Regions from separate parts of the Streptomyces sp. NPDC092045 genome, predicted to be linked through region 3. Evidence: riboswitches for the same ligand, from Rfam matches in the RefSeq annotation. Region 3 holds a riboswitch; each other region holds the start of a gene.

Region 1 (9,738 bases), on a different contig from region 3:
TCGAGGACGTACTCCTGCGTCAGCTTGTCGTACATCCAGTCGGCCACCACGCCCGTCGTGGCGTCGTACCCGAAGAGGTAGTCGACGGTCGCCGCCAGCTCGAACGCGCCCTTGTAGCCGTGGCGGCGCATCGCCTCGATCCAGCGCGGATTGACCACGCGGGCCCGGAAGACCCGGGAGGTCTCCTCGACCAGGGTGCGGGTGCGGACGGTCTCCGGGCGGGTCGAGTCGCCGATGTACGCCTCGGGGGCCGTGCCCTTGAGCGCGCGCACGGTCGCCACCATGCCGCCGTGGTACTGGAAGTAGTCGTCCGAGTCCGCGATGTCGTGCTCGCGCGTGTCCGTGTTCTTCGCGGCCACCGCGATCCGCTTGTACGCGGTCTCCATCTCGGCCCGCGCCGGGCGCCCTTCCAGCCCGCGCCCGTACGCGTAACCGCCCCACACCGTGTACACCTCGGCGAGGTCGGCGTCCGTGCGCCAGTCGCGGGAGTCGATCAGCTGGAGGATGCCCGCGCCGTACGTCCCCGGCCGGGAGCCGAAGATGCGGGTGGTGGCGCGCCGCTCGTCGCCGTGCTCGGCCAGGTCGGCCTGCGCGTGGGCCCGTACGTGGTTGTCCGAGGCGGACTCGTCCTCAAGGCCGGCCACCAGGCGTACGGCGTCGTCGAGGAGGCCGATGACGTGGGGGAACGCGTCGCGGAAGAAGCCCGAGATGCGCAGGGTGACGTCGATGCGCGGACGGCCCAGCTCCGCGAGCGGGATCGGCTCCAGGCCGTTCACGCGGCGCGAGGCCTCGTCCCACAGCGGGCGGACGCCGAGCAGGGCGAGGGCCTCGGCGACGTCGTCGCCGGCGGTGCGCATCGCGCTCGTGCCCCACAGGGAGAGGCCCACGGAGGTCGGCCATTCGCCGTTGTCGGTGCGGTAGCGCTCCAGGAGCGAGTCCGCGAGCGCCTGTCCGGTCTCCCAGGCGAGGCGGGAGGGGACGGCCTTCGGGTCGACGGAGTAGAAGTTGCGGCCGGTCGGCAGGACGTTGACCAGGCCGCGCAGCGGGGAGCCGGACGGACCGGCCGGCACGAAGCCGCCGTTGAGCGCGTGCACGGCGTGCGCCAGCTCGTCGGTGGTGGCGGCCAGGCGCGGCACGACCTGCTCGGCGGCGAAGCGCAGCACGGCCCGCACGTCGGGGCCGTGGTCGGCCGCGACCGCCTCGACCGCGTCCACCGCCCAGTCGGCGGCCTCCATCGCCTCGACGAGCTCGCGCGCCCTGGCCTCCGCCTCGTCGGCGGTGGTGCGGGTCGCGGCCGACTCGTCCAGGCCCAGGGCCTCGCGCAGACCGGGCAGCGCCTGCGTGCCGCCCCAGATCTGGCGGGCGCGCAGGATGGAGAGGACCAGGTTGACCCGGGCCTCGCCGGCCGGGGCGCCGCCGAGGACGTGCAGGCCGTCGCGGATCTGGGCGTCCTTGACCTCGCACAGCCAGCCGTCGACGTGCAGCAGGAAGTCGTCGAAGCCGTCGTCCTCCGGGCGCTCCTCCAGACCGAGGTCGTGGTCGAGCTTGGCGGCCTGGATCAGGGTCCAGATCTGGGCGCGGATCGCGGGCAGCTTCGCCGGGTCCATGGAGGAGATCTGCGCGTACTCATCGAGGAGCTGCTCCAGGCGCGCGATGTCGCCGTACGAGTCGGCGCGGGCCATCGGCGGCACCAGGTGGTCGACCAGGGTCGCGTGCACGCGCCGCTTGGCCTGGGTGCCCTCGCCCGGGTCGTTGACCAGGAACGGGTAGACCAGCGGCAGGTCGCCGAGGGCCGCGTCCGGACCGCAGGCGGCGGACAGGCCGGCGTTCTTGCCGGGCAGCCACTCCAGGTTGCCGTGCTTGCCCAGGTGGACCATGGCGTCGGCGCCGAAGCCGCCGTCCTCGGCGCGGGCCGCGATCCAGCGGTAGGCGGCCAGGTAGTGGTGGGACGGCGGGAGGTCGGGGTCGTGGTAGATCGCGATCGGGTTCTCGCCGAAGCCGCGCGGCGGCTGGATGAGGACGAGGAGGTTCCCGCGCCGCAGGGCGGCGAGCACGATGTCGCCCTCCGGGTTCCGCGACCGGTCGAGGAACATCTCGCCGGGCGCCGGGCCCCAGTGCTCCTCGACGTGGGTGCGCAGCTCCTCGGGGAGGGTCGCGTACCAGCGCTTGTAGTCGGCGGCCGGGATGCGGACCGGGTTCCTGGCCAGCTGCTCCTCGGTCAGCCAGTCCTGGTCGTGGCCGCCGGCCTCGATGAGGGCGTAGATCAGCTCGTCGCCGTCGCCCGAGACCAGGCCGGGGAGGTCCTCGGCGGGCCCGAAGTCGTAGCCCTCCTCGATCAGCCGGCGCAGCAGGGAGACGGCGGAGGCGGGGGTGTCGAGGCCGACGGCGTTGCCGATGCGGGAGTGCTTGGTGGGGTACGCGGAGAGGACGAGCGCGAGCCTCTTCTCGGCGTTCGGGATGTGCCGCAGGCGGGCGTGCCGCACGGCGATCCCGGCGACGCGGGCCGCGCGCTCGGCGTCCGCCACGTACGCGGGCAGGCCGTCCTCGTCGATCTCCTTGAAGGAGAACGGGACGGTGATCAGGCGCCCGTCGAACTCGGGGACCGCGACCTGGCTGGCGGCGTCCAGCGGGGAGAGGCCCTCGTCGTTCTCCTCCCACGCGGACCGCGAGCCGGTCAGGCAGAGGGCCTGGAGGATCGGCACGTCGAGCGCGGCGAGCGCGCCCGCGTCCCAGGCCTCCTCGTCGCCGCCGGCCTGCGCCTCGGCGGGCTTGGTGCCGCCCGCCGCGAGGACGGTGGTGACGATGGCGTCGGCGGTGCGGAGGGTGTCGAGCAGCTCCGGCTCGGGGGCGCGCAGGGAGGCCACGTACAGCGGGAGGGCGCGGGCTCCGGCGTCCTCGATCGCCTCGCACAGGGCGTCCACGAAGCCGGTGTTGCCGCTCATGTGGTGGGCGCGGTAGTAGAGCACGGCGATCGTCGGGCCCTCGGTGGCCTTCGGCGTGCGCTCCAGCGGGCCCCAGGTCGGGGCGGCGGCCGGGGCCTCGAAGCCGTGGCCGGTGAGCAGGACGGTGTCGGAGAGGAAGCGGGCGAGCTGCTCCAGGTTGGCGGGGCCGCCGTGCGCCAGGTAGGCGTGCGCCTCGGTGGCGACGCCGACGGGCACGGTGGACGCCTCCATGAGCTGCGCGTCGGGCGCCTGTTCGCCGCTGAGCACGACGACCGGCTTCCCGGCGGCGCGGATCGCGTCGAGCCCGTCCTGCCAGGAGCGGAGGCCGCCGAGGAGCCGGACGACGACGAGTTCGGCGCCGTCGAGGAGCCCGTCGAGGTCGGCGAGCGGGAGCCGGGACGGGTTGGCGAACCGGTACTCCACCGGTCCGCCGGCCGCGCGGGCACTGAGCAGGTCGGTGTCGGAGTGCGACAGCAGCAGAAGCATGGCGAGCGCAGGCCTTCCTCGGGGTTGTCCGCGCCCCGGGTGGTCGTGTGGACGGCAGGAGTTCCTGACTCACCGGCCCGGAGGTGCCGGGCCGGCTCACAGTGGCGGGACCGCGCCGGAATCTCACCGGGCTTCCTCCCCGGGGTCCTGGGACCCCATGCCGCTTGCATCCTAGATCGTGAACTCCGGACGCCGGAGGGAGCGGGAGGGTCGGGCGGATCACACCGGAGCGGGGCCGGGGCGTGCCGGCTCACACCCGTCCGGCTCGTGGAAAGCCGATCCCCGTGCCCCCGCCTGCTCCCGGGGAGCCGGTCCCCGTGCCCCCGCCGCGGCACCCGGAGTCAGGCCGGTCACACCCCGCCGGCCGCCGGTTTTCCCGTGGGTATGCTCGCCGCCATGCCGCCCGTCCCGACCCCGAAGCCCGCCCCCGGCGCACCCCGTGTGCGGGAGCGCGGCGACGCCTGCCCCGGGGCGCTGCGGCTGCACTCCGCCGACGACGGGCACCTGGCCCGACTGCGGCTGCCCGCAGGAAGGTTGACGGCACGTCAGGTGGAGGTCCTGGCGGACGCCGCCGAGGCCCTGGGGGACGGGCGGATCAGCGTCACCTCGCGCGGGAACGCCGAGCTGCGCGGCCTCGCGGACGGCTGCGGGGCGGAGCTCGCGGCGCTCCTGGCGGAGGCGGGCCTGCTGCCCTCGGCCACCCACGAGCGCGTCCGCAACATCGTGGCCTCCCCGGCCGCGGGCCTCGACGGACTCGGCGCGGCCGACGTGCAGTTGTGGGCCCGCGAGCTGGACGAACGGCTCTGCGCCGCGCCCTGGGCCGCCGCGCTCTCGGGCCGTTTCCTCTTCGTCCTGGACGACGGCCGCGGCGACGTCACCGGCCTCGGCGGGGATGTGACCTTGGTCGCAGTGGACCCCCGCACCGCGCTCCTGCACCTGGGCGGCCGGGCCGTGCGCGTCGCCGCCGCCGACGCGCCCCGCGCCGCCCTCGCCGCCGCCCACGTCTTCCTCTCCGCCGCCCGCGCGGCCGGCACCGGCGTCTGGCGCGTGCGGGAGCTGCCGGAGGGCTCCGGGCCCGACGTACGAGACGTACGAGACGTGCGCGACGTACGAGACGCAAGGCGCGACGGACGAGAGGCGCTCGCCGCGGAAGAGGTGTCCGAGCCGGTCCTGCCGCAGGGGCCGCCGCCCGCCCCCGGCCCCCTCGGGCCCGCCGCCCTCCACGTGCTCGCCCCCCTCGGCCGCCTCACCGCCGCCCAGCTCCGCGCCCTGCTGCCCGCCGACGAGGTCCGGCTCACCCCCTGGCGCGGAGCCGTAGTCGTCGGAGCCGGACCCGACCGGGCGCCCGCGCTCGACGCGGCCGGACTGATCACCCGGCCCGACTCCCCCTGGGCCGGCGTCAGCGCCTGCACCGGGCGGCCCGGCTGCGCCAAGTCCCTCGCGGACGTCCGGGCGGACGCGGTCCCCGGCCGCCCCGGCCTGCCCGTCCACTACTCCGGGTGCGAGCGCCGCTGCGGACACCCGCACGGCGACTGGGTCGACGTCCTCGCCGCCCCCGGCGGCGGCTACCTGGTCGACGGCGCCCCCGTCCCCCGCACCGATCTGGCCCCCGCGGTCACCACGGCCCGTACCGCGCCCCGCACAACGAGATGAGCGAGAACAGGATGTTCGACTACGAGAAGGACGGCACGGAGATCTACCGCCGCTCCTTTGCCACGATCCGCGCCGAGGCGGACCTCACGGGCCTGCCCGCCGACGTCGCCCAGGTGGCGGTCCGGATGATCCACGCCTGCGGCATGACGGACCTCGTCCAGGACATCGCGTACTCGCCGGGCGTCGTCGCGAGCGCCCGCGCCGCGCTCCGGGCGGGCGCGCCGATCCTCTGCGACGCGCAGATGGTCGCCAGCGGCGTCACCCGCAAGCGGCTGCCCGCCGACAACGAGGTGCTCTGCGCGCTCTCCGACCCGGCCGTCCCGGCCCTGGCCGCCGAGCTCGGCACCACCCGCTCCGCCGCCGCCCTCGAACTGTGGCGGGACCGCCTCGAAGGCTCCGTCGTCGCCATCGGCAACGCGCCCACCGCCCTCTTCCACCTCCTGGAGATGGTCGCGAAGGGCGCGGGGCGGCCCGCCGCCATCCTCGGCATACCGGTCGGCTTCATCGGCGCCGCCGAGTCCAAGGACGCCCTCGCCGACAACACCCTCGGCCTCGACCACCTCGTCGTCCGGGGCCGGCGCGGCGGCAGCGCCATGACGGCCGCCGCGATCAACGCCCTCGCGCACGAAGCGGAGATCCAGCAGTGACCGGGAACCCGGCCGGAAACACCGTCGGCAAGCTGTACGGCGTGGGGCTCGGGCCCGGCGACCCGGACCTCCTCACCCTCGCCGCCGTGAAGGCCATCGCCGAGGCCGACGTGATCGCCTACCACTCGGCCCGCCACGGGCGCTCCATCGCCCGCTCGATCGCGGCCCCGCACCTGCGCGAGGACCACGTCGAGGAGCGGCTGACGTACCCGCTCACGGTGGAGACCACGGACCACCCCGGCGGCTACCGGGGCGCCCTGAACGACTTCTACGAGGAGGCGGCGGCCCGGCTCGCCGCCCACCTGGACGCGGGCCGCACGGTCGCGGTCCTCGCCGAGGGCGACCCGCTCTTCTACGGCTCGTACCAGCACATGCACAAGCGGCTCGCGCACCGCTACGACACGACCGTCATCCCCGGCGTCACCTCGGTGAGCGCCGCCGCCGCCCGGCTCGGCGAGCCGCTGTGCGAGGCGGAGGAGGTCCTGACGATCGTCCCGGGCACGCTGCCGGAGGACGAGCTGACGGCCCGGCTCGCGGGCACGGACTCGGCGGTCGTGATGAAGCTCGGCCGCACCTTCCCCACCGTGCGACGGGCCCTGGAGCGGGCCGGGCGCCTGGAGGACGCGCGGTACGTGGAGCGGGCGTTCATGGCGGGCGAGCGGACCGGGCGCCTGGCGGAGGTGGACCCGGAGTCCGTCCCGTACTTCTCGGTGGCCGTCCTGCCCTCCCGCGTCGACGAGGAGCCGCCGGTGCGGGAGCGCGGCGAGGTCGTCGTGGTCGGCACGGGCCCGGCGGGCGCGCCCTGGCTGACGCCGGAGTCGCGCGGCGCGCTCGTCAACGCGGACGACCTGGTCGGCTACACCACCTACCTGGACCGGGTGCCGGTCCTGCGCCCCGGCCAGCGGCGCCACGGCTCCGACAACAAGGTGGAGTCGGAGCGCGCCGAGTTCGCCCTCGACCTGGCCCGGCGCGGGCACCGGGTCGCGGTCGTCTCGGGCGGCGACCCGGGCGTCTTCGCGATGGCGACGGCGGTCCTGGAGGTGGCGTCGGAACCGGAGTACGCGGACGTGCCCGTACGGGTCCTGCCGGGCGTGACCGCCGCCAACGCGGCCGCGGCGGCGGCGGGCGCCCCGCTCGGCCACGACTACGCGACGATCTCGCTCTCCGACCGCCTCAAGCCCTGGGACGTCATCGCGGACCGGCTGCGCGCGGCGGCCGTCGCGGACCTGGTCCTCGCCCTGTACAACCCGGGGTCCAAGTCCCGCACCCACCAGGTGGCGGCCGCCCGCGACCTCCTCCTGGAGGTCCGCTCCCCCGACACCCCGGTGGTCGTCGCCCGCGACGTGGGCGGCCCCGAGCAGTCGGTCCGGGTGCTGACCCTGAAGACCCTGGACCCCTCCGAGGTCGACATGCGCACCCTCCTCCTGATCGGCTCCTCGCAGACCAGGGCGGTGGAGCGGGCGGACGGCCGCACGATCGCCTGGACGCCGCGCCGGTACGGCTAGGATCCGTCCCGTACCCAGGCGGCGGCCTCCTCCGGGGTCGTCGCCACCGGTACGCCCTCCGGGACCGGCGGGCGGCGGACGACGACGACCGGGACGCCGGCCTCGCGGGCGGCGGTCAGTTTCGGGGCGGTGGCCGCGCCGCCGCTGTCCTTGGTGACCAGGACGTCGATCCGGTGGCGGCGCAGCAGCTCGCGTTCGCCGTCGAGGGTGAAGGGCCCCCGGTCGAGGAGGACCTCGGTGCGGGCCGGCAGCGGGGCCCCGGGGGCGTCGACCGAGCGGACGAGGAACCACTCCGGGCGGTCGGCGAAGGCGGCGAGGCCCATGCGGCCGGTCGTCAGGAACACGCGGTCGCCGAGGTCGTCCAGGGCCCGGGCGGCCTCCGCCAGGGAGCCCGCCTCGCGCCAGTCGTCGCCCTCCTCCGGCACCCAGCCGGGACGGCGCAGGGCGAGCAGGGGAACATGGACGGTGGCGGCCGCGAGGGCCGCGTTGAAGCTGATCCGCTCGGCGAAGGGATGGGTGGCGTCGATGACCGCGTCCACCGCGTGCGCGCCGATCCAGGCCGCGAGCCCGTCGGCGCCGCCGAAGCCGCCGATCCGGACCTCCCCCTCGGGCAGCCGGGGCCGGGCGACCCGTCCCGCGAGGGAGCTGGTGACCCGGACGCGGGGGTGGAGCAGTCCCGCGAGGGCGCGGGCCTCGGTGGTCCCGCCCAGAACGAGTACGTGCACAGGAGCCCCTTCGTGAGTTCGGACGGCGGGCGCGAGGCCCAACTCAAGCACACCGGTCTGCGCCCGGGCTGGACGACCGGTGCCTGCGCGACGGCGGCGACGACGGCCGCGTACACGGCGCTCCTGACCGGGGACTTCCCGGATCCGGTGACGATCACGCTGCCGAAGGGGCAGACGCCGGCGTTCGCGCTCACGGCCGAGGAGCGCACCGGGGACACGGCCATGGCGGCGGTGGTGAAGGACGCGGGCGACGACCCGGACGTCACGCACGGGGCCGTGATCCGCTCGACGGTGCGGCTGCTGCCGCCGGGTTCGGGCGTGGTCTTCCGGGCCGGCGAGGGCGTCGGCACGGTCACCCTGCCGGGCCTCCCGCTCGACGTGGGCGAGCCGGCGATCAACCCCGTGCCCCGGCAGCTGATGCGCGAGCACGTGGCGCGGGTCGCCGCCGCGCACGGCGGCACGGGGGACGTCGAGATCACGGTCTCCGTCGACGACGGTGCCGAGATCGCCCGCTCCACCTGGAACCCCCGGATCGGCATCCTCGGCGGCCTGTCGATCCTCGGCACGACCGGCGTCGTCGTCCCGTACTCCTGCTCGGCCTGGATCGACTCGATCCGCCGGGGCGTGGACGTGGCCCGCGCGGGCGGCCTCACGCACGTCGCCGGCTGCACCGGCTCGACCTCGGAGCGGACGGTGACGGGCCTGTACGACCTGCCGGAGATCGCCCTGCTCGACATGGGCGACTTCGCGGGCGCGGTCCTCAAGTACGTCCGCCGCCACCCGGTGGACCGGCTGACGGTCTGCGGCGGCTTCGCGAAGCTCTCCAAGCTGGCGGCGGGCCACCTGGACCTGCACTCGGCCCGCTCCCAGGTCGACAAGGGCTTCCTGGCGGACCTGGCCCGCGCGGGCGGCGCGTCCGAGTCCCTGGCGGCGGAGATCGCCGCCGCGAACACCGGTCTGGCCGCCCTCCGCCTCTGCGAGGCCGCCGCCGTCCCCCTCGGCGACCTGGTCGCCGCCCGCGCCCGCGACGAGGCCCTGGCGGTCCTGCGCGGCGCCCCGGTCGCGGTGGACGTGATCTGCGTCGACCGCGCGGGAACGGTGGTGGGGCGGTCCTCGGTGAGGGGGCCGGGGGCGTGAGACCGGCACGACGTGCGGACCGGGGGGCCCGCCCCTAGGCTGGGCCGCGAACACCCGACGAGCGATCGAGAGGGAGTCTCATGTCGAAGCGCGGCAACAAGCGGCGGGCCCGGAAGAAGAAGGGCGCGAACCACGGCAAGCGGCCGAACACCTGAGCCGGTCCGTGGTGACGGAGGGGCCCCGGGGATCTCCCCGGGGCCCCTCCGCGTGCGAGGGCGTCAGCAGGCGTGGCGGTCGCGGGCCGGGTCGTACAGGTGGCTGTCGCGGAACTCGGAGGCCGCCAGGGTGCGGCCCACGATGATGACGGCGGTCTTCGTGATCCCGGCCGCCTTCGTCTGCGCCGCGATGTCGTCGAGGGTGCCGCGCAGGACGACCTCGTCGGGGCGGCTGGCCATCGCGACGACGGCGGCGGGGCAGTCCGTGCCGTAGTGGGGGACGAGTTCGGCGACGACCCGGTCGACGTAGCGGGCGGCGAGGTGGAGGACGAGCAGGGCGCCGCTGCGGCCCAGGGTCGCCAGGTCCTCGCCCTCCGGCATCGGCGTGGCCTGCTGCGCGATCCGGGTGAGGATGACGGTCTGGCCGACCGTGGGGACGGTCAGCTCCCGCTTCAGCGCGGCGGCCGCCGCCGCGAAGGCCGGGACGC
Region 2 (9,738 bases), on a different contig from region 3:
CGCGAACCCGTGCACGAGCGCCGCCACCGAACGCGACTGCGACGACGCGTCCACGACCAGCACCACGGGCGCCTTCAGGAGCTTCGACACCTGCGCGGTGGACGCCAGCTCGCCCTGGTCGGCGGCGCCGTCGTACAGCCCCATGACCCCCTCGACCACGGCCAGGTCGCAGCCGCGCGACCCGTGCAGGAAGAGCGGCGCCACCAGGCCCGTGCCGCACATGTACGCGTCGAGGTTGCGCCCCGGGCGGCCCGTCGCGAGCGCGTGGTAGCCGGGGTCGATGTAGTCGGGGCCGACCTTGTGCGGGGAGACGGCCAGGCCGCGGCCCGCGAACGCGGCCATCAGGCCGGTCGCGACCGTGGTCTTGCCCGCGCCCGAGGAGGGCGCGGCGATGACGAGACGTGCTACCACTCGATGCCCCGCTGGCCCTTCTGACCGGCGTCCATCGGGTGCTTGACCTTGGACATGTCGGTGACGAGGTCCGCGAAGTCCACCAGCTCCGGGGGCGCGTTGCGGCCGGTGATGACGACGTGCTGCTGACCGGGACGGTCGCGCAGCACCTCCACGACCTCGTTCACGTCGATCCAGCCCCAGTGGAGCAGGTAGGCGAACTCGTCGAGGACGTAGAACTTGTACCTCTCCTCCGCGAGGTCCCGCTTGACCTGCTCCCAGCCCTCGCGGGCCTTGTCCTCGTGCGACTGCTCGCCCTCGGCGACCTCGCGCTGGATCCAGGACCAGCCCTCGCCCATCTTGTTCCAGGTGACCGTGCCGCCCTTGCCGGTCTCGCCGAGCGCCTTGAGGGCGTTCTCCTCGCCGACCTTCCACTTGGCGGACTTCACGAACTGGAACACCCCGATCGGCCAGCCCTGGTTCCAGGCGCGCAGCGCCATGCCGAAGGCGGCGGTCGACTTCCCCTTGCCGACGCCCGTGTGCACCATCACCAGCGCGCGGTTGCGGCGCTGACGGGTGGTCAGACCGTCGTCGGGAACGACGGTCGGCTGTCCCTGCGGCATTAAGCGGCCCTCCTGGCTGTCTGTGCTGCGTGTCCGGTCTGTCCTGCCTGTACGTCCCTGACGAGCCCGGCGATCGAGTCGGCGCGCAGCTCGTCCAGCGTCACCGCCGTGCCCCCGAGTTCGCGCGCGAGCTGCCCGGCCAGGCCGAGCCGCACCGGCCCCGTCTCGCAGTCCACGACGACCGACGCCGTGCCCTCGGCGGCGTGCAGCCGCGCCGCGCGGGCGGCGAGCGCCACCGGGTCGCCGGCCGCCCGCCCCCCGGTCGCCCGCCCGTCCGTCACGACGACGAGCAGGGGGCGGCGCGAGGGGTCCCGCAGCCGCTCGACCCGCAGCACGTCGTGGGCCTTGAGCAGCCCGGCCGACAGGGGCGTGCGCCCGCCCGTCGGAAGCTGTTCGAGCCGTGCGGCGGCCGCGTCCACGGACGAGGTCGGCGGCAGCGCCACCTCGGCGTCCCGGCCCCGGAAGGTGACCAGGCCGACCTTGTCGCGCCGCTGGTAGGCGTCGAGGAGCAGCGAGAGCACCGCGCCCTTGACCGCGCTCATCCGCTGCCGGGCGGCCATCGAGCCCGAGGCGTCGACCGCGAAGAGCACGAGGTTGCCCTCGCGGCCCTCCCGGGTCGCCTGCCGCAGGTCGTCGCGCCGGACCACGAGCCCCGGTCCGGTCCGCCCGCGCGCCCTCTGGTGCGGGGCGGCGGCCTGCACGGTCGCCGCCAGGTGCAGCTTGGTCAGCGTGCCCCGGGGCCGGGTGGAGCCGGTCGTACGGCCGTGCTCGGTGCGGGCCCGGGAGCGGCGCCCGGCCGCGCCCTCGCCGAGACCGGGCACGCTGAGCACCTTCGTACGGAAGGGCTCGGCGGCCTTGACGGCGGCCCGCTCGCCGGAACCGGCCCCGGCCTTCCGTGGAGCGGGAGCCGGCTCGGGCTCGGGCGCTTCCTCCGGCGCCGGTACGTCCTCGGGCGCGGGCCCGTCGCCCTGCGGCGGGATCCCGCCGCCGTCCGGACCGGCCCCGCCGTCGCCCGGCCCTCCGTCCCCCGGACCGCCGTCGCCCGGGCCGTCCGGCTCCGGGTCGGGGTCCTCGTCCGGGCCGGACTCCGGCTCCTCGCCCTTGAACCGCTCCAGGGTCTCGTCGAGCTTGTCCTCGTCGAGTCCGGGCGCGTCGAAGGGCGAGCGCCGGCGGCGGTGGGGGAGGGCCAGGAGCGCGGCCTGCCGCACGTCCTCGGAGGTCACCCCGGTCCGTCCGGCCCAGGCGGCGAGCGCGGTGGCGGTGCGGGCCATGACGATGTCGGCCCGCATGCCGTCCACCTCGAACGCGGCGCAGGTCGCGGCGATCTGGAGCAGCACGGCGTCCCCGAGGACCACCTGCGGAAGGAGGGCGCGCGCGGCGGCGATCCGTCCGCGCAGCGCGCTCTCCTCGCCGGTCCAGCGCGCGGCGAACGCGGCCGGGTCGTCCTCGAAGGCGAGCCGCCGCCGCACGACCTCCACCCGCTGCTCGGGCTCGCGGGAGGCGGCGACCTCCACGGTGAGCCCGAACCGGTCGAGGAGCTGCGGCCGCAGCTCGCCCTCCTCGGGGTTCATGGTCCCGACGAGCAGGAACCGCGCGGCGTGCCGCACGGAGACGCCCTCGCGCTCCACGTAGGAGGAGCCCATGGCGGCGGCGTCGAGGAGGTGGTCGATCAGATGGTCGCTCAGGAGGTTGACCTCGTCGACGTAGAGGATGCCCCGGTGGGCGTCGGCGAGCAGGCCCGGCTCGAAGGCCTTCACGCCCTCCGCGAGCGCCTTCTCGATGTCGAGCGAGCCGACGAGCCGGTCCTCGGAGGCGCCGACGGGCAGTTCGACCATCCGCGCGGGCCGCTCGGCCCCCGGACCCGCCTCGTGCGGCCCGTCCGGGCAGCCCGGGTCGGGCGAGGCCGGGTCGCAGCTGAACCGGCAGCCCGCGACCACCGGCACGGCCGGCAGCAGCTCGGCGAGCGCGCGCACGGCGGTGGACTTGGCGGTGCCCTTCTCGCCCCGGACGAGCACACCGCCCACGGCCGGGCTGACGGCGTTCAGGAGCAGCGCGAGCCGCAGGTCGTCCATGCCGACGACGGCGGTGAACGGGTACCGGGTGCTCATCGGGTGGTCTCTCCTTCGAATCGCTGGTGTTCGGACGACGGCGCGCGGCCGTCGGCGGCGGGCCCGTTCACGGCGCCCCGGGCGGCACGAACGGCAGCCCCGCCGGGGCGCCCTCCTCGATCAGCCGCAGCAGCGCGTCCGTGTCCGCGTGCTCCTCGATCAGGTCGCCGAGCCGGTCGAGCTGCTCCTCGCGCAGGGCGCCGAACGACGTGTCCGGGGCCGGGACGAACCGGCGTCCGGCCGCCGCCGCGACCTCCCGCAGGAACGCCCGCCGGAAGCCGTCGCTCTCCAGCGAGCCGTGCCAGTGGGTGCCCCACACGGAGCCGACCCGGCACCCGTCCAGGAAGGGCTCCCCCCCTCGTACGTCCGCGACGCCGTGGTGGATCTCGTACCCCTCGACCCGCTCGCCGAGCGCCTCGCCGACCGGCCGGGCCAGGATCTTCCCGACCCCGAACCGCACCCGTACGGGAAGGAGTCCGAGCCCGTCGACCACACCGGCCTTCGACTCGACCTCGTCCTCGATCCGCTCGCCCAGGGCCTGGAAGCCGCCGCAGATGCCGAGCACCGGGCGGCCCTCGGCCACGCGTCGGGCCAGGGCGTCCGCGAGGCCGCGCTCCCGCAGCCAGGCGAGCGCCTTCACCGTGCCGCGCGTGCCCGGCACGACCACCAGGTCCGCGTCGACCAGCTCCTCGGGCCGGTCCACGAACCGGACGACCACGCCCGGCTCGGCCGCCAGCGCGTCCACGTCCGTGAAGTTGGACATCAGGGGGACGGCGCAGACGGCGACCCGCAGCACGTCCGCGCCGAGCGGCGGCGCCACGACCGACTCCCGGACGGTGCCCCGCAGGGAGACCCGCAGGCCGTCCTCCTCGTCGATGCCGAGCCCGTGCGCGTACGGCAGGACGCCGAAGGTCCGGCGCCCCGTCAGGCCGTACAGCATGTCGAGCCCGGGTTCGAGCAGGCCCACGTCGCCCCGGAACTTGTTCACCAGGTACCCGGCGACGAGCGACTGGTCCTCGGGCGACAGCAGCGCCGTCGTGCCGAAGAACTGGGCGAAGACCCCGCCCCGGTCGATGTCCCCGACCACCACCACGGGCAGCTTCGCGGCCCGCGCCACGCCCATGTTCACGATGTCGGTGCGCCGCAGGTTGATCTCGGCCGGGCTGCCCGCGCCCTCGCAGATCACCGCGTCGTGCGTGCTCCGCAGCTCCTCCAGGCACGCCATGACCGGCTCGAACAGCTCCTTCCGCCGGCCCCCGTGCAGCGCCTTCCCGGGGGACGACCCCCCGGACCCCCCGAAGAACCCCTTGGCGCTCATCTCGCCCACCGGCTTGCCCATCAGGACGACCTGGCTGGAGCGGTCGCCGCCCGGCTTGAGCAGCACCGGGTTCATCAGCGCGGTCGGCTCGACCCGGGCGGCCTGCGCCTGCATGGCCTGGGCCCGGCCTATCTCGGCGCCCCCGCGCGTGACGAAGGAGTTGAGGGACATGTTCTGCCCCTTGAACGGCGCCACCCTCAGGCCCTTGCGGACCAGCCACCGGCAGATCCCGGCCGTCACGACGCTCTTGCCCGCGTCGGACGTGGTCCCGGCGACCAGCAGGCCCCCGCCCCTCCCGCCCCTCATGCGCTCCTCCGCTTCCCGCGCTTCACCGCGCCGGCGATCAGACGGCCGCCCACGCAGGCGGCCAGGGTCAGTGCGGTCACCCGGCGCGAGAGCGCCACCGCCCGTTCGATGTCCGCCACCTCGACGGCCCGCCCCTCCCCGTTCAGGACCGGCCGGTGCTCGACGCGCCCGCCGTACGAGAGGGTGCCCCCGAGCCGTACGCCCAACGCGCCCGCGAAGGAGGCCTCGACCGGGCCCGCGTTGGGGCTCGGGTGCTTCGGCGCGTCCGCCCGCCAGGCCCGCACGGCTCCGCGCGGGTTCCCGCCGGCGGCGGTGGCGAGCACGGCCGTCAGGCGCGCGCCCGGCCAGCCGGCCAGGTCGTCGAGGCGGGCCGAGGCCCAGCCGAAGCGGCGGTACCGGGCGGACCTGTGGCCGACCATCGCGTCCAGGGTGTTGACCGCCCGGAAGCCGACCAGCCCCGGCACGCCCGCGACCGCGCCCCAGAACAGGGCGCCGACCACGGCGTCCGAGGTGTTCTCGGCGACCGACTCGACGACCGCGCGGGCCATCGCGGGACCGTCCAGGGACTGCGGGTCGCGCCCGCACAGGTGGGGCAGCCGTTCGCGGGCCACCTCCAGGTCCCCGGCGGCCAGCGCCCCGCCGATCGCGCGGGCCTCCCGGCCCAGGGTCGTCCCGCCGACGACGGCCCACACGGAGGCGGCGGTCAGCGCGGCGGCGGCGGCCGGCCGGTCCCGCACGGCCCGGGCGGCGAGGGCGCCGAGGGCGGCGGTGGAACCGGCGCAGACGGCGGTGTGCAGGGCGCCCCAGCCGCGGTGGTCGTGGTGGAGGCGCCGCTCGACGGCGGCGGCGGCCCGGCCGAACGCGGCGACGGGGTGGCCCCGGCGGGGGTCGCCGAGGAGCAGGTCGACGGCGAGGCCCGCGGCCGCTCCGTACGCGAAGACACCGGTGGCTCTGCTGCGGCCGGGCATGGCGCTATGTCCTCACTCAGGGTCCGCGCCCTGGATCGACGTGACCGGCGGCGAGAGTTCCTGACTCCCGGACCCTCGGATCCGGTCACAGTGGCGGGACCGCGCCGGATTCGCACCGGACTTCCTCTGCTGCCGCCGTAATGGCCTCGGCAGTCCACCACGCCCCGAGAACGGGCGTCAACCCAGCCTTGACCTGCGGCGGCGCACTGTGCGGAGCACCACAGGAAAGGGGCCGGGGGGGGGGGGCCCCCCCCGGGGGGCGGCCCCCCCCCCGGGGGGGGGGGCCCCCCCCCCCCCACCCCCCACCACCGGACCCCCCCCCCCCCCCCCCCCCCTCGGGCAGACCCCTTGGACCCGCGAGGCCCGGCCCGCCCCCCCCCCCGCCGCCCCCCGCCCCCCGCCCCCCCCCCCCCCCCGCCCGGGGGGCCGGCCCCCCCCCCCCCCCCCCCCCCCCCCCCCCCGGCCGGTGGAGCGGGGACCGTCAGACGACGATCAGGTAGATGCCGTACGCCACGGCGGCCAGGCACAGCCCGAAGCAGGCGTAGGCGCCGGTGCGGGCCAGGGCGGCGGAGCCTCCCCGGGCCGCGGCCCCCTCCTGCTTGGTGAGGCCGACGATGCCGAGGCTGAAGAGGCCCACCAGGGCGACGGTGGCCACGAGGCTGACGCCGAAGACGGAGCCGAGGGCTGCCCAGTCGATCTTCATGTGGTTCTTTCCTTAGACCTTCGCGGCCGGGGCCGGGGGAGCGGTCGGGTCGGTGGGGGCCGGGGCGAGGATGGTCGCCTTGAGGTCCTCGTCGGTGACGGCGGCCACGGAGCCGGCCGGCGGCGGGGTGACGGCCGCGATGGCGGTGGTCACCACGCCCGCGGGCTCGGCGCCGGGGGCGTCGAGGTCGTCGGCCGTGACGTTGTGGTGGTCGACCGGCTTGCGGCGGGAGAGCGCCCAGATGACGGCCGAGCCGGTCACGAGGAGGACCGCGACGGCGGCGATGCCCCAGGGGCCCTGCTTGGTGAGGAACTCGGCGCCGGCGCCGACCAGGCCCGCGGCGGGCAGGGTCAGGCCCCAGGCGACGAACATCCGGGTCGCGGTCGACCAGCGGACGACGCCGCCCTTGCGGCCGAGGCCGGCGCCCATCACGGCACCCGAGCAGGACTGGGTGGTGGAGAGGGAGAAGCCGAGGTGCGAGGAGGCCAGGATGACCGTCGCGGCACTGGTCTGGGCGGCGAAGCCCTGCTGCGGCTGGAGGTCGGTGAGGCCCTTGCCCATGGTGCGGATGATGCGCCAGCCGCCCAGGTAGGTGCCGAGCGCGATGGCGACGCCGGCCGAGACGACGACCCAGAGGGGCGGGTTCGAGCCGGGGGCGACGACGCCCTGGGTGACCAGGGCGAGGGTGATGATGCCCATCGTCTTCTGGGCGTCGTTGGTGCCGTGGGCGAGGGAGACGAGACCGGCGGAGGCGATCTGACCGGCCCGGTAGCCCTTGGCCGTGGCCTTCGCCCCGGGGTCGGCCTTGATCCTGTACGTCAGCTTGGTCGCGAACATCGCGGCGAGGCCCGCGACGAGCGGCGCGGCGACGGCCGGGATGAGGACCTTGGTGACGATGGTGGAGCCGTTCACGGCCGACCAGCCGGCCGACATGACCGCGGCGCCGATGAGGCCGCCGAAGAGCGCGTGGGAGGAGCTGGACGGGAGTCCGAGCAGCCAGGTCAGCAGGTTCCACAGGATGGCGCCGACCAGCGCGGCGAAGATCACCTCCGTGCGGATGCCCTCTTCGTTGATGATCCCGCCGGAGATCGTCTTGGCGACCTCCACGGACAGGAACGCGCCGACGAGGTTGAGCACGGCGGACATGGCCACCGCCGTCTTGGGCTTGAGCGCACCGGTCGAGATGGTCGTGGCCATCGCGTTGGCGGTGTCGTGGAAACCGTTCGTGAAATCGAACACGAGAGCTGTCACGACCACAATGGCGAGCAGCAGCGTGATGTGTTCCATTTACCCAGGCAATCGTTCGACGTCAGTGGCTGGTCGAACGTAAGCAACCTGGGTGAACGGAAGATGAACTGGGTCGGGCGGCGTGGTGTCCCTAACCGGTGTCAAGAGATTCCGCTTGGCCCTCCGGAGGGGTCCGCGGGAGGTGCCGTCCACGATGCGGTCACCCCGTGACCCCGGGTAATCCGGGCCCGCGCAGGGCCTCGGCGGCTCGCCCCGGTTCCTCCCCCGCCGCCCCGTTCCGTTCCCCGGACCGGACCACCCGACCGGGGGACCCCGCCGAGGAGAGCCGCGTCACTCTCCCGGGGCGGGTCCCCGGGCCCCGGAACACACCCCTCCGGACCTTCCGGTGGCACCCCGGTCCCGTCCTGCGGACACTGGGGGCGTGCGCCCGGCTACAGCGACGGCAGCGGCCGTCACCACCCTGTTCGGTGCCGGCGCGGCCGCGGTCGCGGCCGGCCGGTACGCCAGCGACCTCGCCCTCAAGGCGTCGTCCGTACGCCCCCTGCCCGGCGATCCGAGACTGACCGTGCACGCCACGGGCCCCGACCGGATCACCCTCACCCGCAGCCTCGCCTCGCTGCGCCCCGGCACGTACGGCATGGAGGGCCACGGACTGCACGCCGTCCTCGGCCCCGTCCTCGACCGGGCCCCGCACACCGCCGACACCGTCGTCCGGCGCCTGGAACGGGTCGAGCTCGGCGCCCCCGGGCCCGGCGCCCGCGTCCGGCTCACTCCCGGGCTCCACCGGGGCACGCCCGCGAGCGCCCTCGGGCTCGACCACGAGGACGTGGAGATCCCCGGCGAGCTCGGCCCCCTGCCCGCCTGGCTCGTGCCCGCGCCGCGCACCACCTGGGTGATCGCCCTGCACGGCCTCGGCACCACCCGCGAGCACCCGCTCAACGTCGTCCCCTTCTACCACCGGCACCGGATCCCGGTCCTCGTCCCCGCCTACCGGGGCGACGAGGGCGCGCCGCCCTCCCCGGACGGCCTCGCCCACCTCGGCGACTCCGAGTGGCGCGACGTCGACGCCGCCCTCCGCTACGCCGTCCGCCGCGGCGCCCGGAAGGTCGTCCTGCACGGCTGGGGCCCCGGGGCGTCGATGGCCCTGCGCGCCGCCGCCGCGTCGGGGGTGCGCGACCGGATCGGCGGCCTCGTCCTCGACTCCCCGGTCCTGGACTGGGAGGTCACCCTCCGCAACCTGGCGTCGGCCCGGCACGTCCCCGGGCTCCTGATGCCGCTCGCCGTCCGCGCGGCCCGGGGCAGGACCGGCCCGCACGGCGACCTCCTCCAGCTCGCCTCGGCCCCCGGCGCCCTGCGCGCCCCGGTCCTCCTCTTCCACGGCCCCGAGGACGCGATCGCCCCCTGGGAGCCCTCCGCCGAACTCGCCGCCCGCCGCCCCGACCTGGTCAGCCTCCGGACCGTCCGGGACGCCCCGCACGCGGCGATGTGGAACCCGGACCCGGTCCGCTACGAGGAGTCCCTGCGCCGCTTCCTCGTCCCACTGCTCTGAGCCGCCCTGCCCGGGGCCACCCCCACCACCGGCCCGGGACTTCCCCGGCACCGGCCCGAGGCGTCCCCGCCCGGCGCCGCGACGCGAGGGCTTCCCCGGCGCCGGCCGGGGCTTCCCGGAGCTGTGCACAGGCCTCTCCCGCACCGGCCCGGGGCGCCCCCGCCCGGCGCCGCGGCCCGGGGGCTTCCCCGGCGCCGGCCCATGGCTTCCCCGGCACCCGCCCGGCGCCCTCCCCGCACCGCCCGCAAGCGCTCGGCCGGGGGTCTCCGCACCGACTTCCCGAAGCCTTCGCGAGGCCTCCGTACGGTCTTCGCGGGCCCTTCGCGGAGCCCGTCGCGACGGCGCGCCCGGTTCCGATTGGGCTTTCGGGCCGTCAGCGGGAAGACTGCTCCCGTGACGTCTCGAAAGCCCGATGAACCATTGGCGCGCAACTCCAGACTCCGACTCGTCCGCCCACGGTCGCTGGCCACCGCCCGACGGGCCGTGACGACCCGGCGCACCCGGCCGGCGCCGCGGCCGCCCGAG
Region 3 (9,738 bases):
CCGGTGGCCGTGGAGTAGTTCTCGAAGGTCGGCGTGAAGAAGAAGACGGGATCCTTCGTCAGGATCTCGCTCTGCGGCTTCAGCGAGGACGAGAACATCCAGTAGACGGGGAAGACGAAGACCACGGCGACCACGAGGGCGGCGAGGTTCTTCGCCACCGTCGCCGGCCGGAGCGGGCTGCGGGTCCGCAGCTTCTGGGGGGTCGGGGTGGTGGTGCTCACTGCTCGTCCTCCTGCTTCAGGATCAGGCGGAAGTAGAAGGACATGGCCACGAGCAGCATCACGATGGTGAGGATCGAGATGGCGGCCGCGAGGCCGTAGTGCTGCTGGCCCATGCCCTCGATGTAGGCGAAGACCGGCAGGGTCTCGGAGGTCCGGTCGGGGCCGCCCTGGTTCATGGCGTAGACCTGGGTGAAGGCCTTGAAGATCCAGATGATCTCCAGGAACGTGGTGATCATGAAGAACGGCTTCAGGTTCGGGAAGACCACGGACCAGAAGGTGCGCCAGCCGCTCGCGCCGTCCATCTTGGCCGCCTCGTACAGCTCGGACCCGACCGTGGTCAGGGCGGCATACATGTTGAGGGCGACGAAGGGGATCGAGCCCCAGACGAGCAGGATCGTCACGATGACGAAGGTGGAGAAGCCGGTCTCGAACCAGTTGTGCTGGTCGTAGCCGGAGAAGCCGATCGAGCGCATCAGCCAGTTGGCGACGCCGAACTGCTCGTCGAAGAGCCACTTGAAGACGGTGACCGAGGCGACGATCGGCATGGCCCAGGCGAACATCAGCGCCAGGGAGAGCACGAACCGCATCTTCTTGCCGAGGCGGTTGAGGAGCATGCCGATCAGCGTGCCGAACAGCATCACCAGGGCGACGTTGACGGCGGTGACCACGAGCGACCGGACGACGACGCTCCAGAAGTCGGGGTCGCTCAGCAGCTTGGTGTAGTTCTCGAAGCCGATCCAGGGCGTCTCGCGCCGGATCATCTCCCGCTTGTTGACCCCCTGGAAGGAGAGGACCACGTTGCGGAACAGCGGGTAGAGCAGCAGCACCGCCATGGAGAGCAGGGCGGGCGTGACGAGCAGGTACGGCAGCAGCCCGCTGGGCAGGGAGCGCCTGCCACGCGGAGGCCGAAGGGATTCCTTCGCGCCGGAAGGGGGTGGCGGAGTCTGCGACTTCCCTGCCGCCCTCCCGGGCGCGTCCTGAGGAGCGGCGCTGGCCGTCCCCTGGGAGTCCACGGTCATGGTCTTCTTCCTCGCGGTTCTGGGGCTCCCGCGCCCACCGGGGCGCGGCCCGGGGGAGCGGGCCGCTGTTCACTGCAATGGCCGAATGGCGCGGCCGGTACGATCCGGCCGCGCCACCGGGGTGGTTACCGCTACTGGTTGAGGCGCTCGGCGATGACCTTGTCGGCCTCGTCACCGGCCTTCTTCGGGTCCTCGCCCTTCAGGACCTTGGTCATGTAGCCCTTGATCGGGTTGGGCTCGGTCTCGACGTTGGCCCAGCCCTCGGTGATCGGGGTGATGCGGCCGCTGCTCGCGGACTTCACCATCGCCTCGGCGAAGGAGCCGGCCTCGGGCTGGATCTGCGCGGACGGGTCGTTCGGGACGATGCCGCCCTTGACGGCGGTGCCGTAGGACTGCATGCCCTTCTTGTTGGTGGCGAGGGTCAGCCACTCCTTCGCGAGGTCCTTGTTCTGCGAACGCTCGGCGACGGCGAGGTTCGAGCCGCCGAAGAACACGGAGCCCGGCTTGTCGGCCGTCTTGCCCGGGATCGGGAAGTAGCCGAAGTCGGCCGTCTTGCCGGCCTTCTTGATGGCGTCGATCGCGCCGCCGGCCTCCCAGCCGAGACCGATCCAGGACGCCACGCCGCCCTTGGGGACGATGTCGGTGGACTGCTGCGGGGTCGCCTCGTCCTTGTCCTTCGGAGCGGTCGAGTAGGACTGCAGCTCCTTGTAGAAGTTGATGGCCGAGGCGGCCTGCGCGGTGCCGAGACCGCCCTTCCACTTGTCGCCGTCCTTGGTGGCGAGGTCGCCGCCCTCGTCCCACAGGAAGCCGGCGAAGACGTACCAGCTCTGGCCGGGCAGGTAGATCGGCTGCGACTTCGGGTCGGAGGCCTTGAGCTTCTTCAGGCCCTCGAGCCACTCGGCGCGGGTCTTCGGCGGGGTGATGCCCGCCTTCTTGAAGGCGGCCTTGTCGTAGATCACGGCGCGGTTGGCGGCCCACCACGGAGCGGCGTAGAGCTTGCCCTCCAGCTCGGCCGAGGGCTTGATGCCCTCGCTCCAGTTGGCGTAGCCGAGCTTGTCCTTGTCACCGGTGAGGTCGGCGAGACCGCCGGAGGCGGCGTAGCCCGTGGTCTGGGTGTTGCCGATCTCCAGGACGTCCGGCGGGGTGTTCTCGGAGAGCGCCGTGGTGACCTTGGTCTGGATGTCGGTCCACTGCTGCGTCTCGACCTTGACCTTGACGCCGGGGTGCGAGGCCTCGAACTCCTTGTTGACCCCGTCGATCCACTCCTTGGGAGCGGAACCGTCCATGACCCAGACGGTCAGGGTCTTGTCGCCCCCGGCCGTGCCCTTGTCGCCGTCCTTGGCCTTGTCGCTGTCGGAACCACATGCAGCGATGGAGACCATCATGCCCGCGACGCCGATCGCCGCGATGAGCTTGCGCTTCACGCCACCCTCCTCAGGGATGCCTGCAACCCCCCTGCCCACCGCGCGAAGACATACGTCGGGTAATGCTCGTGGGGCTGGGACCTGGTCTTTAATGGTTTAGACCAGTACTCGGAGCTTGGCCTAGACCTTTTTGGGTGTCAAGAGTGCGCAAGACGGGTATGGGCGTCCGTTATCGGACCGACACCTGGTCCAGACCGGCCACCACCGCAGGAATCGCGCCATCCGGCGCCCTGCCGAGGGTGCCGCGCGCACCCCGGCGGTCCGGAGGACCCCTCCCGTCCCGCCGGAGGAAGCCTCTCACCTCTCGGCCGGAATGGCCTAGACCAACGGGGGATATCACGGTGTATAAGAAGCAGGGAACGACTCCTCCTCGCCGAACCGGCACATATCGGCAGGAGAAACCGTGGAGGCACATGAAGCGTGCCACCATGTGAGCCGCGACAGACGGAGGAGCCGGTGACGGCAACAGCACAGGAGTCGGGAAGGCAGGCCATGGCCACGGACGCGGGCAGCACGGAGACAGAGAGCGGGACGCCCACCCGTACCGCGCGCGTGCCCAAGTACTACCGGCTGAAGCGGCACTTGCTCGACATGACCGAGACCCTGCCGCCCGGCACGCCCGTCCCGCCGGAGCGGACGCTCGCCGCCGAGTTCGACACCTCCCGCACCACCGTGCGCCAGGCCCTCCAGGAACTGGTCGTCGAGGGGCGCCTGGAGCGCATCCAGGGCAAGGGCACCTTCGTGGCCAAGCCCAAGGTCTCCCAGGCGCTGCAACTCACCTCGTACACCGAGGACATGCGCGCCCAGGGCCTGGAGCCCACCTCCCAGCTCCTCGACATCGGCTACGTCACCGCCGACGACACCCTCGCCGGACTGCTCGACATCTCGGCCGGCGGCCGGGTCCTGCGCATCGAGCGCCTGCGGCTCGCCAGCGGGGAGCCGATGGCGATCGAGACCACCCACCTGTCCGCGAAGCGCTTCCCGGCCCTGCGCCGCTCCCTGGTGAAGTACACCTCGCTCTACACCGCGCTCGCCGAGGTCTACGACGTGCACCTCGCCGAGGCCGAGGAGACCATCGAGACCTCCCTCGCCACCCCGCGCGAGGCCGGGCTGCTCGGCACGGACGTGGGCCTGCCGATGCTGATGCTCTCCCGCCACTCGCTGGACGCGCAGGGCGAGCCGGTGGAGTGGGTGCGGTCCGTCTACCGGGGCGACCGGTACAAGTTCGTGGCCCGCCTCCAGCGCCCCAACGACTGAGCGGCGGCGCCCCTCCCGCGCAACGGCCGCACCCCCGTCGGGTGCGGCCGTTTCGCGTTTCCGGGAATGTCGTATTCCCTCCGCACGGCGCCGCCGGCGATCGAAGAGGGCCGCTTCCGACAAAACAGATCCGTTATGCGGACGGGGGTTCCATGGAGCGGACGCGTCCCCTAGATTTCCCCAGCATTACCGAGGTGATCAGCGAGGGGACGACATCGCCATGTCAGAAGCGGCACAAGGGAAACAACCGACCGTCACCCCCCTGCGGGTGGTGATCGCGCTCTGTCTCGTCGCCCCGTTCGTGGCGATGCTCTGGGTGGGCTCCTACGCGAAGGCCGAACCCCTCTTCGCGGGCATCCCCTTCTTCTACTGGTACCAGATGCTCTGGGTGCTGGTCTCCACCCTGCTCACCATGATCGCGTACAAGCTGTGGCAGCGGGACCAGCGGTCCCGCGAGGGAGGCGACGCGCGATGAAGGACGGCGTGAACGGCGTGGCGCTCGCCGTCTTCATCTTCTTCTTCCTGGCCGTCACGGTCATGGGCTTCCTCGCCTCGCGCTGGCGCAGGGCCGAGAACGAGCACAGCCTCGACGAGTGGGGCCTCGGCGGCCGGTCCTTCGGCACCTGGGTGACCTGGTTCCTGCTCGGCGGCGACCTCTACACCGCGTACACCTTCGTCGCCGTCCCGGCGGCCATCTACGCTGCGGGCGCGGCCGGCTTCTTCGCCGTCCCGTACACGATCCTGGTCTACCCGCTGATCTTCACCTTCCTGCCGCGCCTGTGGTCGGTCTCGCACAAGCACGGGTACGTGACCACCTCCGACTTCGTCCGGGGCCGCTTCGGCTCCAAGGGCCTGTCGCTGGCCGTGGCGGTCACCGGCATCCTCGCCACCATGCCGTACATCGCGCTCCAGCTCGTCGGCATCCAGGCCGTCCTGGACGTGATGGGCGTCGGCGGCGGCGAGAACACCCACTGGTTCGTCAAGGACCTGCCGCTGCTCATCGCCTTCGGCGTCCTCGCGGCCTACACGTACTCCTCCGGCCTGCGCGCCCCCGCGCTCATCGCCTTCGTCAAGGACACCCTGATCTACATCGTCATCGCGGTGGCGATCATCTACATCCCGATCAAGCTGGGCGGCTTCGACGAGATCTTCAGCAAGGCGGGCGAGGCCTTCGCACAGACCAACCCGGCGACCGACAAGCCGCGCGGCGCGCTCGTCCCCGGCGAGGCCGGCCAGTGGACGTACGCGACGCTCGCGCTCGGCTCCGCGCTCGCGCTCTTCATGTACCCGCACTCCATCACGGCGACGCTGTCGTCCCGGAGCCGCGAGGTCATCCGCCGCAACACCACGATCCTGCCACTGTACTCGCTGATGCTGGGCCTGCTCGCGCTGCTCGGCTTCATGGCGATCGCCGCCGGGATCCAGGTGAAGAACGGCCAGCTCGCCATTCCGCAGCTCTTCGAGACCATGTTCCCGGACTGGTTCGCGGGCGTCGCGTTCGCCGCGATCGGCATCGGCGCGCTCGTCCCGGCCGCGATCATGTCGATCGCCGCGGCCAACCTCTTCACCAGGAACATCTACAAGGACTTCATCAAGCCGGACGCCACTCCGGCGCAGGAGACCAAGGTCTCCAAGATCGTCTCGCTCCTGGTGAAGGTCGGCGCGCTCGCCTTCGTCCTCACCATGGACAAGACGGTCGCGATCAACTTCCAGCTGCTCGGCGGCATCTGGATCCTCCAGACCTTCCCGGCCCTGGTGGGCGGCCTGTTCACCCGCTGGTTCCACCGCTGGGCGCTGCTCGCGGGCTGGGCCGTCGGCATGGTCTACGGCACGGTCGCCGCCTACGGCGTCGCCAGCCCGACCCAGAAGCACTTCGGCGGCTCCTCCGCCGAGATCCCGGGCATCGGCGAGATCGGCTACATCGGCCTCACCGCCTTCGTCCTCAACGTCGTGGTCACCGTGGTCCTCACCTTCGTCCTCAAGGCCCTCAAGGCCCCCGAGGGCGTCGACGAGACCTCTCCGTCGGACTACACGGCCGACGCCGGCGACCCCGGCGTCCGGGTCGAGATGGAGAAGGCCACCACGCCCACCCACTGACACCGGCAGCGCCGAAAGGGCCCGGGACCTCCACCAGGAGGCCCCGGGCCCCGGCGCGTCCCCGGTGTGCACACTTCCCCCATGGACTTCACGATCAGGGCGGTACGGCCCGAGGAGTACGAGGTGCTCGGCGAACTGACCGGGCGCACCTATCTGGACGACGGACTGCTGAAGTACGGTGCCGAGGACTCCTACCTGGCCGTGCTGCGGGACACGGAGCGGCGGGCCCGCGAGAGCGAGGTCCTCGTCGCGGAGGACACCGGGGACGCGGCGGGGCGGATCGTCGGCGGGGTGACCTTCGCCCGGGGCGGCACCCCGTGGGCCGACATCGCGGTGGCCGGCGAGGCCGAGTTCCGGATGCTCGCGGTCGCCCGGGAGGCCCGCGGCCGGGGCGTCGGGGAGGCCCTCGTACGGGCCTGTGTCGACCGGGCGCGGGCCCTCCCGGGGTGCGCCCGGATCGTGCTCTCGACGGGCGCGGAGATGATCGCGGCGCACCGGATCTACGAGCGGACGGGCTTCGTCCGCACCCCGCACCGGGACTGGGAGCCCTCCCCCGATCACTCTCTGCGCACCTACTCCCTGGAGTTCTGAGCCCAAGTCCCTTCCAGGGGGCGACACAACATGTGGGGGGTGCCATGAGCGGCGCCCCCCACATGTATGCTCGTCCTCGCTGTCGACGCAGGGGAATCCGGCGCGAATCCGGAACTGTCCCGCAACGGTGTGCTTCGTGCGGTTTCGTCCGGGGTGAGTCCGAACACCTGCCGACAGCGCACCCGGTCCTTCCGTTCCGGGTGCCACAGACGTCCGGGCCTCGCGGAGTGGGCCGGTGGACGCGGCGCGTCACGCCTGGACGCCCGCCCGTCCGCCCTCCCCCGCCGAGGCCCCGAGCCGAGCGAGGGAGAGCCCCCACGTGACCATCGCGCCCGCCGATCCGGCTTCGGCCGAGGCTTCCGCGGTCGAGAGCGACGGCCCCGGGACCGTACTGCTGCGGACCCTGACCGACCTCACCGCCGATCTCCCCGACACCGACCCCGGCAGGGTCGCCGCCGCCGCGCTCCGCGGCCGCAGCTCCGCCGCGGACGAGGCGGAGCTGCGCGAGCTGGCCACCGAGGCGGCCGCCGGCCTGATCGCCGAGGACCCGGCGTACTCCCGGCTCGCCGCCCGGCTCCTCACCGTCACCATCGCGGACGAGGCCGCCTCCCAGGGCTCGGTCGACTTCTCCTCCTCGGTCGCCGTCGGCCACCGCGAGGGCCTGATCGCCGACCGCACCGCCGAGTTCGTCGCGCTGCACGCCGACCGCCTCGACGCCACGATCGACCGCGCCGGCGACGACCGCTTCGGCTACTTCGGCCTGCGCACCCTCTACTCGCGCTACCTGCTGCGCCACCCGATCACCCGCAAGGTGATCGAGACCCCGCAGCACTTCATGCTGCGCGTCGCCTGCGGCCTGGCCGAGGACGAGAGCGTCCGCGCGCTCGACGAAGTGGCCGCGCTGTACCGCCTGATGAGCCGGCTGGACTACCTGCCGTCCTCCCCCACGCTCTTCAACTCCGGCACCCGCCACCCGCAGATGTCCTCCTGCTACCTCCTGGACTCCCCGCAGGACGAGCTGGACTCCATCTACGACCGCTACCACCAGGTCGCGCGCCTCTCGAAGCACGCGGGTGGCATCGGCCTCTCGTACTCCCGCATCCGCGCCCGCGGTTCGCTGATCCGGGGCACCAACGGGCACTCCAACGGCATCGTGCCGTTCCTGAAGACCCTGGACGCCTCCGTCGCCGCCGTGAACCAGGGCGGCCGCCGCAAGGGCGCCGCCGCCGTCTACCTGGAGACCTGGCACGCGGACATCGAGGAGTTCCTGGAGCTCCGCGACAACACGGGCGAGGACCAGCGCCGCACGCACAACCTGAACCTGGCGCACTGGATCCCGGACGAGTTCATGCGCCGCGTGAACGCCGACGCCGAGTGGTCGCTGTTCTCCCCCTCGGACGTGCCCGAGCTCGTCGACCTGTGGGGCGAGGAGTTCGACGCCGCCTACCGCAGGGCCGAGGCGGCCGGCCTGGCCCGCAAGACGATGCCGGCCCGCGACCTGTACGGCCGGATGATGCGGACCCTGGCCCAGACCGGCAACGGCTGGATGACCTTCAAGGACGCCTCGAACCGGACGGCCAACCAGACCGCCGAGCCCGGCCACACCGTCCACTCCTCCAACCTCTGCACGGAGATCCTGGAGGTCACGGACGACGGCGAGACCGCGGTCTGCAACCTGGGCTCGGTCAACCTCGGCGCGTTCGTGTCCGGTTCGGACATCGACTGGGAGCGCCTGGACGCGACCGTCCGCACGGCCGTCACCTTCCTCGACCGGGTCGTCGACATCAACTTCTACCCGACCGAGCAGGCGGGCCGCTCCAACTCCCGCTGGCGTCCGGTCGGCCTGGGCGCCATGGGCCTCCAGGACGTCTTCTTCCAGCTGAAGCTGCCCTTCGACTCCCCCGAGGCGCGGGCGCTCTCCACCCGGATCGCCGAGCGGATCATGCTCGCCGCGTACGAGGCCTCCGCCGACCTCGCCGAGCGCAACGGCCCGCTCCCCGCCTGGGAGAAGACCCGCGCCGCCCGGGGCGTGCTGCACCCCGACCACTACGACGTGGAGCTGAACTGGCCGGAGCGCTGGACGGCGCTGCGCGAGCGGATCGCCGCCGTCGGCATGCGCAACAGCCTCCTCCTCGCCATCGCGCCGACCGCGACGATCGCCTCGATCGCCGGCGTGTACGAGTGCATCGAGCCGCAGGTCTCCAACCTGTTCAAGCGCGAGACGCTGTCGGGCGAGTTCCTCCAGGTCAACTCGTACCTGGTCGACGAGCTGAAGAGGCTCGGCGTCTGGGACGCGCAGACCCGCGAGGCGCTGCGCGACGCCAACGGCTCGGTGCAGGGCTTCACCTGGGTCCCGGCCGAGGTGCGCGAGCTGTACCGCACGGCCTGGGAGATCCCGCAGCGCGGCCTGATCGACATGGCCGCCGCCCGCACCCCGTTCCTGGACCAGTCGCAGTCGCTGAACCTGTTCCTGGAGACGCCCACCATCGGCAAGCTGTCGTCGATGTACGCGTACGCCTGGAAGCAGGGCCTCAAGACGACGTACTACCTGCGCTCCCGCCCGGCCACCCGGATCGCCCGCGCCGCCCAGGCGTCGACGGCCGCCGCCGCGCCGATCCCCGTCCAGCAGGTCGCCGACCCCGACGCGGTCGCCTGCTCCCTGGAAAACCCCGAGTCCTGCGAGGCCTGCCAGTAATGAGCTCCACCGAACAGAAGAACCTGCTCGACCCGGGCTTCGAACTCACCCTCCGTCCCATGCGCTACCCGGACTTCTACGAGCGCTACCGGGACGCGATCAAGAACACCTGGACCGTCGAGGAGGTCGACCTCCACTCGGACGTCGCCGACCTCGCCAAGCTGACCCCGGCCGAGCAGCACATGATCGGCCGTCTGGTCGCGTTCTTCGCGACGGGCGACTCGATCGTCTCGAACAACCTGGTCCTGACGCTGTACAAGCACATCAACTCCCCCGAGGCGCGGCTCTACCTGAGCCGGCAGCTCTTCGAGGAGGCCGTGCACGTCCAGTTCTACCTGACGCTGCTCGACACCTACCTGCCCGACCCGGACGACCGCGCCGCCGCGTTCGACGCGGTCGAGGAGATCCCCTCCATCCGCGAGAAGGCGCAGTTC

The links. Region 3 has a riboswitch for cobalamin ahead of ACIQKA_RS13755 (ribonucleoside-diphosphate reductase subunit alpha). Riboswitches for the same ligand answer to the same signal wherever they lie in the genome.
Region 1: it holds a riboswitch for cobalamin, as region 3 does, so the genes downstream of both, cobN (cobaltochelatase subunit CobN) here and ACIQKA_RS13755 (ribonucleoside-diphosphate reductase subunit alpha) in region 3, are expected to answer to the same signal.
Region 2: it holds a riboswitch for cobalamin, as region 3 does, so the genes downstream of both, ACIQKA_RS23535 (cobalamin biosynthesis protein) here and ACIQKA_RS13755 (ribonucleoside-diphosphate reductase subunit alpha) in region 3, are expected to answer to the same signal.

Annotation. Positions count from the first base shown of each region.
Region 1 is NZ_JBIVSC010000005.1:90,050-99,787, forward strand. Features, by position in the region: gene cobN (cobaltochelatase subunit CobN) at 1-3,428, opposite strand, end outside; cobalamin riboswitch at 3,468-3,602, opposite strand; gene ACIQKA_RS16245 (cobalamin biosynthesis protein CobG) at 3,813-5,081, shown strand; gene ACIQKA_RS16250 (precorrin-8X methylmutase) at 5,078-5,728, shown strand; gene ACIQKA_RS16255 (precorrin-2 C(20)-methyltransferase) at 5,725-7,233, shown strand; gene ACIQKA_RS16260 (cobalt-precorrin-6A reductase) at 7,230-7,958, opposite strand; gene ACIQKA_RS16265 (cobalt-precorrin-5B (C(1))-methyltransferase) at 7,971-9,095, shown strand; gene ACIQKA_RS16270 (50S ribosomal protein bL37) at 9,176-9,250, shown strand; gene cobM (precorrin-4 C(11)-methyltransferase) at 9,314-9,738, opposite strand, start outside.
Region 2 is NZ_JBIVSC010000011.1:50,017-59,754, reverse strand. Features, by position in the region: gene ACIQKA_RS23555 (cobyrinate a,c-diamide synthase) at 1-411, opposite strand, end outside; gene cobO (cob(I)yrinic acid a,c-diamide adenosyltransferase) at 405-1,013, opposite strand; gene ACIQKA_RS23545 (putative cobaltochelatase) at 1,013-3,121, opposite strand; gene ACIQKA_RS23540 (cobyric acid synthase) at 3,189-4,745, opposite strand; gene ACIQKA_RS23535 (cobalamin biosynthesis protein) at 4,742-5,713, opposite strand; cobalamin riboswitch at 5,748-5,879, opposite strand; gene ACIQKA_RS23530 (hypothetical protein) at 6,195-6,416, opposite strand; gene ACIQKA_RS23525 (anion permease) at 6,429-7,703, opposite strand; gene ACIQKA_RS23520 (alpha/beta hydrolase) at 8,086-9,213, shown strand; gene ACIQKA_RS23515 (hypothetical protein) at 9,607-9,738, shown strand, end outside.
Region 3 is NZ_JBIVSC010000004.1:60,787-70,524, reverse strand. Features, by position in the region: gene ACIQKA_RS13790 (carbohydrate ABC transporter permease) at 1-191, opposite strand, end outside; gene ACIQKA_RS13785 (carbohydrate ABC transporter permease) at 218-1,240, opposite strand; gene ACIQKA_RS13780 (extracellular solute-binding protein) at 1,372-2,664, opposite strand; gene ACIQKA_RS13775 (GntR family transcriptional regulator) at 3,157-3,921, shown strand; gene ACIQKA_RS13770 (DUF3311 domain-containing protein) at 4,142-4,396, shown strand; gene mctP (monocarboxylate uptake permease MctP) at 4,393-6,018, shown strand; gene ACIQKA_RS13760 (GNAT family N-acetyltransferase) at 6,100-6,609, shown strand; cobalamin riboswitch at 6,659-6,799, shown strand; gene ACIQKA_RS13755 (ribonucleoside-diphosphate reductase subunit alpha) at 6,929-9,304, shown strand; gene ACIQKA_RS13750 (ribonucleotide-diphosphate reductase subunit beta) at 9,304-9,738, shown strand, end outside.